Regions from separate parts of the Polycladomyces subterraneus genome, predicted to be linked through region 2. Evidence: predicted binding sites of a transcription regulator. Region 2 holds the regulator's gene; the other holds the start of a gene.
The links. The regulator CtsR, encoded in region 2, represses protease genes until heat stress. The targets are predictions, from matches to a motif close to ATGGTCAATAAAGGTCAAACA.
Positions count from the first base shown of each region.

Region 1: a site for CtsR is predicted at 2,178-2,198, ahead of clpP (ATP-dependent Clp endopeptidase proteolytic subunit ClpP). Genes of this name have one in related genera too.

Region 1 covers NZ_JANRHH010000037.1:87,898-93,491, forward strand. The annotation lists gene NWF35_RS10505 (sugar-binding transcriptional regulator) at 1-209, opposite strand, end outside; gene rpoN (RNA polymerase factor sigma-54) at 352-1,740, opposite strand; tRNA gene NWF35_RS10515 (tRNA-Arg) at 2,051-2,125, shown strand; gene clpP (ATP-dependent Clp endopeptidase proteolytic subunit ClpP) at 2,258-2,851, shown strand; gene tsaA (tRNA (N6-threonylcarbamoyladenosine(37)-N6)-methyltransferase TrmO) at 3,321-3,776, opposite strand; gene NWF35_RS10530 (hypothetical protein) at 3,773-4,333, opposite strand; gene NWF35_RS10535 (cysteine dioxygenase) at 4,483-4,950, opposite strand; gene NWF35_RS10540 (cyclase family protein) at 5,146-5,594, opposite strand, start outside.
Region 2 covers NZ_JANRHH010000029.1:118,456-124,049, forward strand. The annotation lists gene NWF35_RS06475 (ABC transporter ATP-binding protein) at 1-676, opposite strand, end outside; gene NWF35_RS06480 (HAD family hydrolase) at 1,116-1,799, shown strand; gene NWF35_RS06485 (MgtC/SapB family protein) at 1,853-2,542, shown strand; gene NWF35_RS06490 (CtsR family transcriptional regulator) at 2,687-3,157, shown strand; gene mcsA (protein-arginine kinase activator protein McsA) at 3,163-3,690, shown strand; gene mcsB (protein-arginine kinase McsB) at 3,703-4,785, shown strand; gene clpC (ATP-dependent protease ATP-binding subunit ClpC) at 4,803-5,594, shown strand, end outside.

The sequences.
Region 1 (5,594 bases), on a different contig from region 2:
CCGACCGAATCGACGCGCACCAATCCCTGCGACCGTAAAAAATCCACTTCGGAGCGCAGGATTCGTTCAGTGGAATCCAGTGCCACCGCCAACGAACGGCGTCCGACCGGCTGCATCAACTGTATGTGGCGCATGATTTCGTACCGTTTACGCATTACTTCCAGCAAATCGGGCAACAATTGTTTCTGCAACCGCAACAGTTGGTCCATCTTCTCACCTGGGACATTTTTTGTCCCTCGTAGCAAAATGCGTCCCATCCGCGGCAAAAAAAGAGCATGGCCGGTTTCAGCCTGTTCATCTTCATTGTATCGAATCGACCTGGGTTTGACAAGGCGAAACGGCCTATATTCCTCAATTTTCGTATCGTTTCCGAAGGGTGGACGACAATATCCCCATCTCTTCTCTGTATTTCGCCACCGTTCTCCTCGAGATCCGGACTCCTTCCGCCTTCAAGAGATCGGCGATTTTCTGATCGGACAACGGCTGACGTTTATCTTCCTGCGCAATCAACCGTTCGATTTTATTTTTCACGCTTTCCGCAGAGGTATTCCCTCCCGCATCGGTGGAAACACCGGATGGAAAGAAAAACCGGAATGGAAAACATCCTCGTGGTGTCTGCATGTATTTGTGCTGGGTTGCCCGACTCACCGTGGACTCGTGAATTCCCAGCTCATCCGCAATTTCCTTCAGAGTGAGCGGTTTGAGGTAATCCAGACCCCGCTCGAAAAAATCCCGTTGTTTGTCGACGATGACGCTGCTGACCCTGGCCAATGTATGTCGGCGCTGTTCGATACTTTTGACCAACCACAGCGCTGATTGAAACCAATTTTTCAGGTAATGGGTCGCCTGCCGGCTCCGGTCATCTTCTTGGTAAAGCAATTGTTCATAATGCCTGCTTACCGTCAACCTTGGCACATACCCGTCATTGACCAGCACCACATATTCATTTTCTACCCGCTCAACAACGACATCCGGAACCACATACCGCGGTTCACCGACATGATAGGCCAATCCGGGCCGGGGATTACAGCGTTTGATGCGGTCCACCGCACGCTGGACTACGGCTATGTCGCAATCAAGGGCGCGTGCGATTTTTTTCATCCGACCTTCCGCCAAATCCCGCAGATGGGCCTCTACAATTTTCAGTGCTATGGGGTCTGGTTCTTCATCTCGTTCCAATTGGATACGGAGACACTCGGCCAATGAACGCGCTCCGACCCCGGCGGGATCAAGCGAATGAATTACCCGCAGGCAAGCCTCCATCGTGTCTTCATCGATATTAAAGCGCTTACATACATAAACAGGAGATATATCCAGATACCCATTTTCGTCCAAATTGCCGACCAGATAGGTACACACTTTCTGCTCCGTCGGTGACAGCGCCAAATACCGCAACTGCGCTTCCAGTACCTCCGTCAACGTATGTTCCGGGGAGGCAATCCGAGCGATCGGGTCCACTTCATTTTCCTTTACCTCGCGCTCCACACTTCCCGTCCGCGGTTTCAGATACTGTGTCCAAGCACGCAACTCCTGTACGTCCCAATCGTTTTTCCCCGCGTCACCGCGTTCTGCTGTCTCGTCGATTTCCAATACCGGGTTTTCAATCAGTTGTTCCTGGATATAATGTAATAGGTCGGTCGCGGAGTATTGCAGAATCTGAATCGCTTGGCGCAACTCTGGCGTCATCGTCAATTTCATGCGTTGTTCCTGCACCAAACCGTAACCCATGGACAGCGCCATTCATTCTCACCTCCGCGTGTTACATCATATGCCACATACCGACAAATTGATGTCGGATCCGACTCGTGTTTGGTTCATACACCGACACCGCTTGCCTGCTCTAGGATTCATCAAACACGTCCTTTGTCATGTGTCGGTCATTTCTCCTTTTTATTGTAACATATCGCGAGCTAGTTGCGTTTTTTCAATAGAAATGGAGAAATAACCAAATCCACCGCTAAGGCTGGAAAATTGCGAACTCATCCAGGGGGCTTGTCAAATTCGACACCCTGCGATATAATGTAAGCTGTCACTCGATGAATTCGCATATGCGCCTATAGCTCAGGGGATAGAGCGCTGGTCTCCGGAACCAGGTGCCCAGGTTCGAATCCTGGTAGGCGCGCCAAACAAAAGCAGCCGAATGCGGCTGCTTTTTTCTTTATGTTCGCGAACAGGACTGTTTGACCTTTATTGACCTTTTCTGATCTTTGGAGTATGATGGAAATGAGAAACATACCGACGAGGGAGGAAACAACGGATGAACCTGATTCCGATTGTTGTTGAGCAAACCAACCGCGGCGAACGTTCCTACGATATCTACTCCCGGCTATTGAAAGACCGGATCATCTTTCTGGGTAGTCCGATCAATGATGCAGTGGCCAACTTGGTCGTGGCCCAGCTGTTGTTCCTGGATGCCGAAGATCCGGACAAGGATATCCATTTGTACATCAACTCGCCGGGCGGCTCCATCACTGCCGGCATGGCCATTTATGACACGATGCAGTATGTGAAAGCGGACATCCAAACAATCTGCATCGGGATGGCAGCTTCAATGGGGGCATTCCTGCTGGCGGCAGGCACCAAAGGAAAACGGTATGCCTTGCCCAACAGCGAAGTGATGATTCACCAACCGCTGGGCGGAGCAGAAGGGCAAGCGACCGATATCGAAATCCGCGCCAAACGCATCTTGAAAATGCGGGATCGACTCAATCAAATTCTGGCGGAACGTACCGGCCAGCCCTTGGAAAAAATCGAGCAGGACACGGACCGCGATTACTTCATGACGGCGGAGGAAGCGAAGGAATACGGACTGATCGACCACGTGATCACCAGTTTGCCTTCCTCAAAATAAACGCTTCAATCCATAGGGCGTGTCCGATCTTTGCCCACAAACAACCACTTTCCCTTTTAGACCTCCTGCGGGAGGCTTTTTTCTTTTTAGGTCGTGTCTGGTGAAAACCATCCAATTGTTTTCCCGGATCGCTCCACCTGCGCCCTGCAAGGAAGTAGGTAATGGTCGCTCCGACCCGGTGCGCAGGACGCGGGCAAAGTACGCTTCGCCCAGAGGAAGTTGCCCGTGATTTCAGTCCTGCGCTCCGGGACCTCGGCCGGGCTTGTTAAGTCGCTGACCTGGGAAAGCATTTGCTCCCTCACGGATTTACCAGATACAATCTAGAACAAAATAACAAGGAACGACATTGATTGGAGGTCATCATGAAAAACCAATGGGATCGACACGAACGCAGATTATTCTGGTTATGCATGGTCGTCGCCCTGTTTATGCTGTTGGCCATGATCGGCCGTTTGTTCCATTGACCGCGTCAAAAGTATGTCTTCATCAACCGATCCAACCAGTCCGGTATACGGGCACACTCCACCTGATCGAAAGCGGGTACGAACGGTTTCAGATCGAGCACCGGCGTCCCGTCGATCGCATCCAACCCGCGTACCCGAACACGGTTTTCCCCCACTTCTACGATGGAGACCGCAGTGATCCCGATCGGATTGGGCCGATGTTTAGCCCGCTGGGCAAAAATACCCGTCTCCGGCATGTCTGCTCTTCCTTGTGGACGGCGAATCAGGTCCCGTTCAGGATGAAAGTCGGCCTGGTGAAGCCAAAACACCACCAACAGATGAGAGAATTCCTCCAACCCCTTCAATCCCCAATTAAATGGGGAGAACAGCTCGATGTCCGACTCCACACCTCCCCATTTCTCGTCCTTAGCTTCACTGATCGGGGAGCGAACCACGCCGATCGGGTTCACGGTCCAACTCATCGTCCTCCGTTCCCTCCTTTTCCATCAGATGCCGGTTGTATCTTTTTCGCCTGCCACACGTCCTTCAGTGCCCGGTAAAACACCTCCCCGCCTTCCAATGGCGCAAATTCGACCTTCATACGGTGAAAATCCTGATATTTCACTTCGATGCGTTGCCATTTGCCATCGATGTCAGAATATTGACCGAAAGTGATATCCCGGATCTCCGTGAGAGGCACGGATGTGATCCGTCCATGTTGGTCATACACCAGACGATTGGAGGTCAGCAGGGCAATTTCCGAACCGTCCATATCTAATGACCGATCATAATACGCGATCAACTCTTCCCCCTGTTGCAACAGGTGACGCTGTCGCAGGGTCTTTAGCGTCTGGTTATCCACCTCGTTGGCCAGCTTCACTCCCGGCTCCATCTCCAAAAACGAGGATGCGTTGCTGAGAAATCCATTTACTGCAACCCCCAGCGCGATCAGTACAGCAACGGTCAAAACAGCCACCCCGACCCACAGTGGCCAACGCGTTTTATTGATGGAATGTTCCTGAATAACAGGCGCACCCACCCTCATCCACCTCTTTCCGATGTCGATTGACAATCATGGGATTATTCCTAATTTTACTTTGAAATATGAGGAAAATCACCGCTTGATTTTGGTACGTTGAGGGATACTCTGGGGATAAGTGAGATGAGAATCAGGGCGAGCGTACCCAGTCACGAATACTGCTTCGCGTTTTCCAACGGCGGGGTATACACATGAAATGAGATCATCGGTTCCTTTCCTGCATTGCGCATGGAATGAATCAATCCAGGCCCAATCAATACAGATTCCCCCGGCAGATGGCATCCGGTTGAAGACAACACCGGTTCGGAAACGCCTGGACTTAGCGTAAACACCCTATTTTCCAACGTTCCCGCTACCACACGGACACAACCGATCGAGTTCCCGTGATCGTGAATCGGGGTTCCCGTCCCAGGAGGCAGATGAATCACGATCGCTTCGAACTGATCTGATCGAAATACGACATTCCTTCCGTAGCTCAAAGGCGGTTGAGGTTTTGTGATCAACGGGGAGATCCGTTCCCGTGTGCAGCCCAACTGCTCAATCACTTGCCGAAGACGCCATACGTCAGGACGATGGAGATTCTGAAATGAACGGTGTAAACAAGAAATAAAGTCCATGGTATCTCCCTCCAATTCACCGTGAATCTTGACAAAGTTGAGTATTGTACTCAAGATGAACACCCGCTGATTCAACTTATGCAGTAAGAAAAATCGGAGTGCGCCACACCCTGAAAGTTCCGCAAATATACTACGGGATACAAAAAGAAAAACATCCCGCATCCGATGCGGGATGTTGCCAATCGAACTCCTTTTTCACCACGACAAACCTTCCAACAGCAAGACCCGGGCCGGGGCCGCCTCGGTGTCGACCAGCTTGATCGGAGCGGCCACCATGAAATATTGGCCTTCGTTCACTTCAGCGAGGCGCAACCCTTCGACAATGATGATATCGGCCGCAAACAGCGTTTTATGCGTGGGGTGGCCGGGTTGGCTACGTTCGACTCCGAGAGCGTCGATCCCGACGCCGCGAACACCGATTTCAGCCAAATATTGGGCGCCGTCTTCGGCCAGGAAAATAAACTCGAAGTTGAAGGCATCCTCCAGGGAGTTGCGCGTTTTGAACAGCACAAACTCGCCTTGCCGGATACCGTAGGGCTCCAGATGCTCACGCGTGATGCCACCTTCCACGTGCGTCAATTCTAACACCCGACAAGGTCCGACCAAACGGTCCAACGGGATGGTTTTCATCGTGCCGCCTTCCG
Region 2 (5,594 bases):
AGATGGTCGCATCATGAGTTTGCATCACTTCCTTGACGTATTTCTGCACATCCCGTTTTGATTTTGGATCCAGCCCCGTCGTGGGCTCATCCAGCAAGATCAGCACCGGGGAAGTCATCAGTGCCCGGGCGATTGCCACTTTTTGCTGCATCCCCCGGGAGAGATTCTCCAACGGTGTGTGTACCTTGTTTTTCCGAATTCCCAGCCGCCGAAGAATCTCCATCGCACGGTTTTCTCCCTCCTCGACGGGTAATCCGTACAAGCGGGCGGCATACCGCAGGTTTTCCATCGCCGACAGCTTTTTGAAAAAGGATGCCTCCACCGAAACGCGGTTGATCCATCGGCGAATTTCGTGCTGATGGCGCACAACATCCTTGCCGAAAATGGACAACGTACCACTGTCAGGAAGCAGGAGCGTCGACAGTAATCGGATCAGTGTCGATTTACCCGATCCGTTGGGGCCCAATAAACCGAAGATTTCCCCCCGCTTTACCGTGAACGATACGTCGTTTACCGCTTTCACCACTCGTCGTTCACCGCGAAACCAGTTGGACCAGCGTCGGCTGCCTTCCACTGTTTCTACAAACACTTTGTTGACGTGCTGACAATGGATGGCGAAATCATCCACGGCTTGATGGTGGGGAGGATGTTCCGGGGTTGAAATGGCTTGTGTCATGAGCGCGTTCACTCCTTTCCATAGAAAATGCCACAAGCCGGCAGGCCTGTGGCGTACGTGCAAGCAAACGTAAAAAAAGCCACAGGCCGCTCGCCCTGTGGCGGGGGTGCAATTTATCGTGGATCCGAGGAGGAAATGTCAGATATTCCGCCGAGGTCGCCGGTGAGGAAAATTAATATATTTGTCCCGCTTGCCGTTGAATTCAAAGAGGGTGGGAGCAGTGATCCGGATCAAATTCATGTCGGCGACCCCCTTTCCTCCATCAGTGAAAAATGACGACCAACAATTTTCATTCTATCGATCGCTTCAGGAAAAGTCAACCATCCCATGTTCTTTTTTCCTCGGTATGATGGGCTTGTCTATCTTCCGTTTGTCCGGTATGGTATCGTCAAGTTGATCAAAATATACATAAATAAATAAAGAAGGAGTCGTGGGAATGATGTCACATACTACTATGATTTTTGATTTGGACGGAACATTGTTTCAAACGGAGAAAGTGGCGGTACCGGCTTTTCGCCGTGCATTTGAGCGATTGCGCCGTACGGGTCAGTATTATGGCCCTTTACCGACCGATGAAGAGATCCAGTCTGTATTTGGTCTCACACACGTGGAGATCTGGAACCGATTGCTCCCCGACGCCGATGAACAAACCAAACAGACGGCTGATCGCTGGATGTTGGAGGAAGAGTTGCACTGTTTGCAGAATGGAATGGGAGCGTTGTATCCCGGTGTGAACGAGACGCTGCACCGACTTGCACAGGAAGGATGGCGTTTGTTTATCGCCAGTAATGGGATTTTACCCTATGTGAAAGGCGTATTGACGGCATTCGAGCTGCATCCGCTGTTTTCCGAAATCTATACTGCGGGTGAATACCAGACCCGTGAAAAAAAGGACTTGGTTCGCATCCTGATGGACGAACATGGGGTGACGGGCGGTTACATGGTGGGTGATCGCAGCTCAGACGTGGAAGCGGGTCTGGCCAATGGTCTTACGGTCATCGGATGCCGGTACGCCGGTTTTCCCAGTTTCAGCGGAGAAAGGGAGCTGGATGGGGCGCATGTGGTCATTGATTCGTTCCCATCTTTGTTGAACGTGGTAAAGGGCGTGTCTGACAAAGGTTGAAAACACACGCCCTAAAACGATGACGGAATTAAGGAGGATGTGGAGGGAAGCAGATGGAGAATGTATGGTCGATTTCCATTGGGGAAGCTACATTGCGGTTATTTTTGGCGGTTGTTTTGGGTGGTTTGATCGGGTGGGAGCGGGAACACAACAACCATCCCGCCGGTTTTCGTACACATATTTTGGTGAGTTTGGGATCGGCGTTGATCATGCTGTTATCCATCTACGGTTTTTCGGAGTTTGTAAATGAGCCCAACGTCAGGACCGATCCGGCGCGGTTGGCGGCCCAGGTCGTCAGCGGGATCGGGTTTCTGGGAGCAGGTACGATTTTGCGTCACGGATTTTCGGTGACGGGACTCACCACAGCCGCCTCTTTGTGGGTGGTCTCTGGCATCGGGCTGTCGGCGGGTGCGGGATTTTATTATCCTGCCATATTGACCACCGCACTGGCGCTGATCAGTTTGGAACTGTTGAATCGGGTGGAACATCTGTTGTTCGTCTCCCGACGTCAAAAAACGTTGCGCATCCGAGTGAAGGACAGGCCGGGGACATTGGGGGACTTGGCGACGGTCTTGGCGCAGTTCGGCGCCAACATCCGCAAGGTCTCCATTGAAGAGGAGGACCCGGATGAAGAGATGATCGATATCGTGTTTACGATTCGGATGCCGGAAAAATTCTCGGAAAGCGACTTGATTGAAAGAATGAGGCAAGTGGAAGGTGTGACGGCTGTAATCTCCGGGTAATCCAGTATATGAGGGGTTGTATGAAAAGCTGGCGATCAAGAAAAAATGAGAAGGACGGCTGTTTCCCTCTTGGCGAACAAATGGGAATGAATTATAATAAAGTCAGAAGGTCAAAGTTAGTCAAAGTCAGCAGGAGGTTGTCCGATGAGATGTATCACGGACATCATCGAACATCATCTGAAGAAAATTCTCAATGAAAGCCCGACGGGGATGATTGAGATAAAAAGGAGCGAACTGGCTCATCTGTTTCAATGTGTGCCATCACAGATCAACTATGTGATCAGTACCCGCTTTACCCTGGAAAAGGGGTACGTGGTGGAGAGCAAACGGGGCGGTGGGGGGTTTATCCGCATTCGCAAAGTGAAACACGCTTCCAAACGTACCTATTTCGATGTGTTGCTCAAGCAGATCGGTCGTTCGATCCATCAGGCGGCTGCCGAAGACGTGATCGACCGTCTGCGGGATGATGGTATTATCACGGAGCGGGAAGCCAAATTAATGCGGAAATCTGTGTCCCGCGAAGTGTTAACTTTACCCGTCAACGTTCGGGACCAGGTGCGGGCGGGTTTGATGCGGGCGTGGGTCGCGATTCTACTGGCGGACAAAGGAGAGTGACGCCGATGCTCTGTCAAGAGTGCGGAAAACGGCCGGCGACACTTCATTACACCAAAATCGTCAACGGCGAGAAAACGGAATTACATCTATGCGAAGTTTGTGCCCAAGAAAAAGGGGAACAGATCCCCATGATGGAAAACGGATTTTCCATTCATCAACTGTTGTCCGGACTGCTCAACTTCGATGCTCCTTATACAGAAGGTGAGCAGGCGAAGCAGACGGTGCAGTCCAGTGCGCTCCGCTGTCCCACGTGTGGATTGACCTACACGCAATTCACCAAGATCGGACGGTTGGGATGCAGTGATTGTTACAAAGCATTCGGGGAGCGACTGATTCCACTGTTTCGCAGGGTTCATGGCAGTACAGGCCATCGCGGCAAAGTGCCGGAACGAACGGGGGGGCGGTTAAAGATCCGGCGAGAGATCGAACAGCTCAAGGAACAGCTCAAGCAGTGCGTTGCCCGGGAAGCATTCGAAGAAGCAGCCCGACTGCGCGACCGGATCCGCGCCCTGCAGAGGAAACTGGAAGGCTGAAAGGGAGGGAGAATGTTGTCGCTTCAACGCTTTATCCAAAGCGCGATGAGCGAGTGGATGCGAGGCGGAGGGCCCCAATCCGACATCGTGATCAGCTCCCGCGTCCGCATCGCACGAAATTTGGCCGGTCTTCCCTTCCCGATGCTGGCGACCGCATCCCAGTCAGAAGAAGTGGTACGGCGGGTTGAAGAAGCATTTCAGGAAGAGAAGGAACAGCCGTATTTTCGCGACGCGGAATTGATCCGGATGGACACGTTGGATGACTTGCAAAAGCGCGTGTTGGTGGAAAAGCATTTGATCAGCCCTCATCTGGCGGAAGAGTCCCGCCATGGTGCAGTAATTTTAAGCGGAAATGAAGCGGTAAGCATCATGGTCAATGAAGAGGATCATCTGCGGATTCAGTGCCTGTTCCCCGGATTTCAGCTGAAGCAAGCCTGGCGGTTGGCAGATCATATCGATGATACGCTGGAACGCCATTTGTCTTACGCATTTGACGAACAATGCGGGTTTTTGACCAGCTGTCCGACCAATGTGGGGACGGCCATCCGGGCATCGGTGATGTTGCATCTGCCCGCCTTGGCTATGACCCAGCAGCTGAACCGTTTGTTCCCGGCGATTGCCCAAGTCGGGTTGGCTGTGCGTGGGATCTATGGTGAGGGGAGCGAAGCGCTGGGTAACCTGTACCAGGTGTCCAACCAGGTTACATTGGGACAGGAAGAAGAGGAGATCATCGATAATCTGGTCAGCGTGGTTGGTCAGATCATCGACCAGGAGCAGACGGCTCGCCGGCGGTTGTTGGAATCTTCCCCGATTCAGCTGGAAGATCGGGTGCACCGGTCCTACGGCATTCTCGCACATGCCAGGGTGATGGATTCCAAGGAGGCAATGCAACGGCTGTCTGATGTTCGGTTGGGCATCGACCTGGGGTTGATCAAAGGTGTTTCGGCCACGGTGCTGAATGAATTGATGGTAATGACCCAACCCGGATTTTTGCAGCAATATGCCGGTCAGCGTTTGGACCCTGGCGAACGGGACATCCGCCGGGCGGTGTTGATCCGCGAGCGTTTGGCAATTGAACACGACGACGAAAACTAAAGTGAGGTGGATGAACGATGATGTTTGGCCGATTCACGGAACGCGCACAAAAAGTGTTGGCGTTGGCACAGGAGGAAGCCGTTCGTTTGGGTCACAGCAATATCGGTACGGAACATATTTTGCTCGGTTTGGTGCGTGAAGGGGAAGGCATCGCTGCCAAGGCGCTGATCGGACTGGGTTTGGGATTGGAAAAAATCCAAAACGAAGTGGAATCCCTCATTGGCAGGGGACAGGGCCAACCGACCAACATCGCCTATACACCCCGGGCGAAAAAGGTGATTGAACTGTCGATGGATGAAGCACGCAAACTGGGTCATACCTATGTGGGTACGGAGCATATCCTGCTCGGCCTTATCCGTGAGGGTGAAGGCGTGGCTGCCCGTGTGCTGAACAATTTGGGCGTCAGCCTGAATAAAGCGCGGCAGCAAGTGCTGCAGCTGTTGGGAAGCAACGAAGCCGTTTCCTCCAACCAGAGCGGGGGAACCGGTGCCAATACACCGACGTTGGACAGCCTCGCCCGCGATTTGACCGCAGCGGCCCGGGAAGGGAACCTGGACCCGGTGATCGGGCGGAGCAAGGAGATTGAACGGGTGATCCAAGTGTTGTCCCGGCGAACCAAAAACAACCCGGTCTTGATCGGGGAGCCCGGTGTCGGGAAAACGGCAATCGCTGAGGGACTTGCGCAACGGATCGTCGACGGTGAAATTCCGGAAACCCTCCGGGGCAAACGGGTAATGACGCTTGATATGGGTACCGTGGTTGCCGGTACCAAATACCGCGGAGAATTTGAGGATCGTCTGAAAAAAATC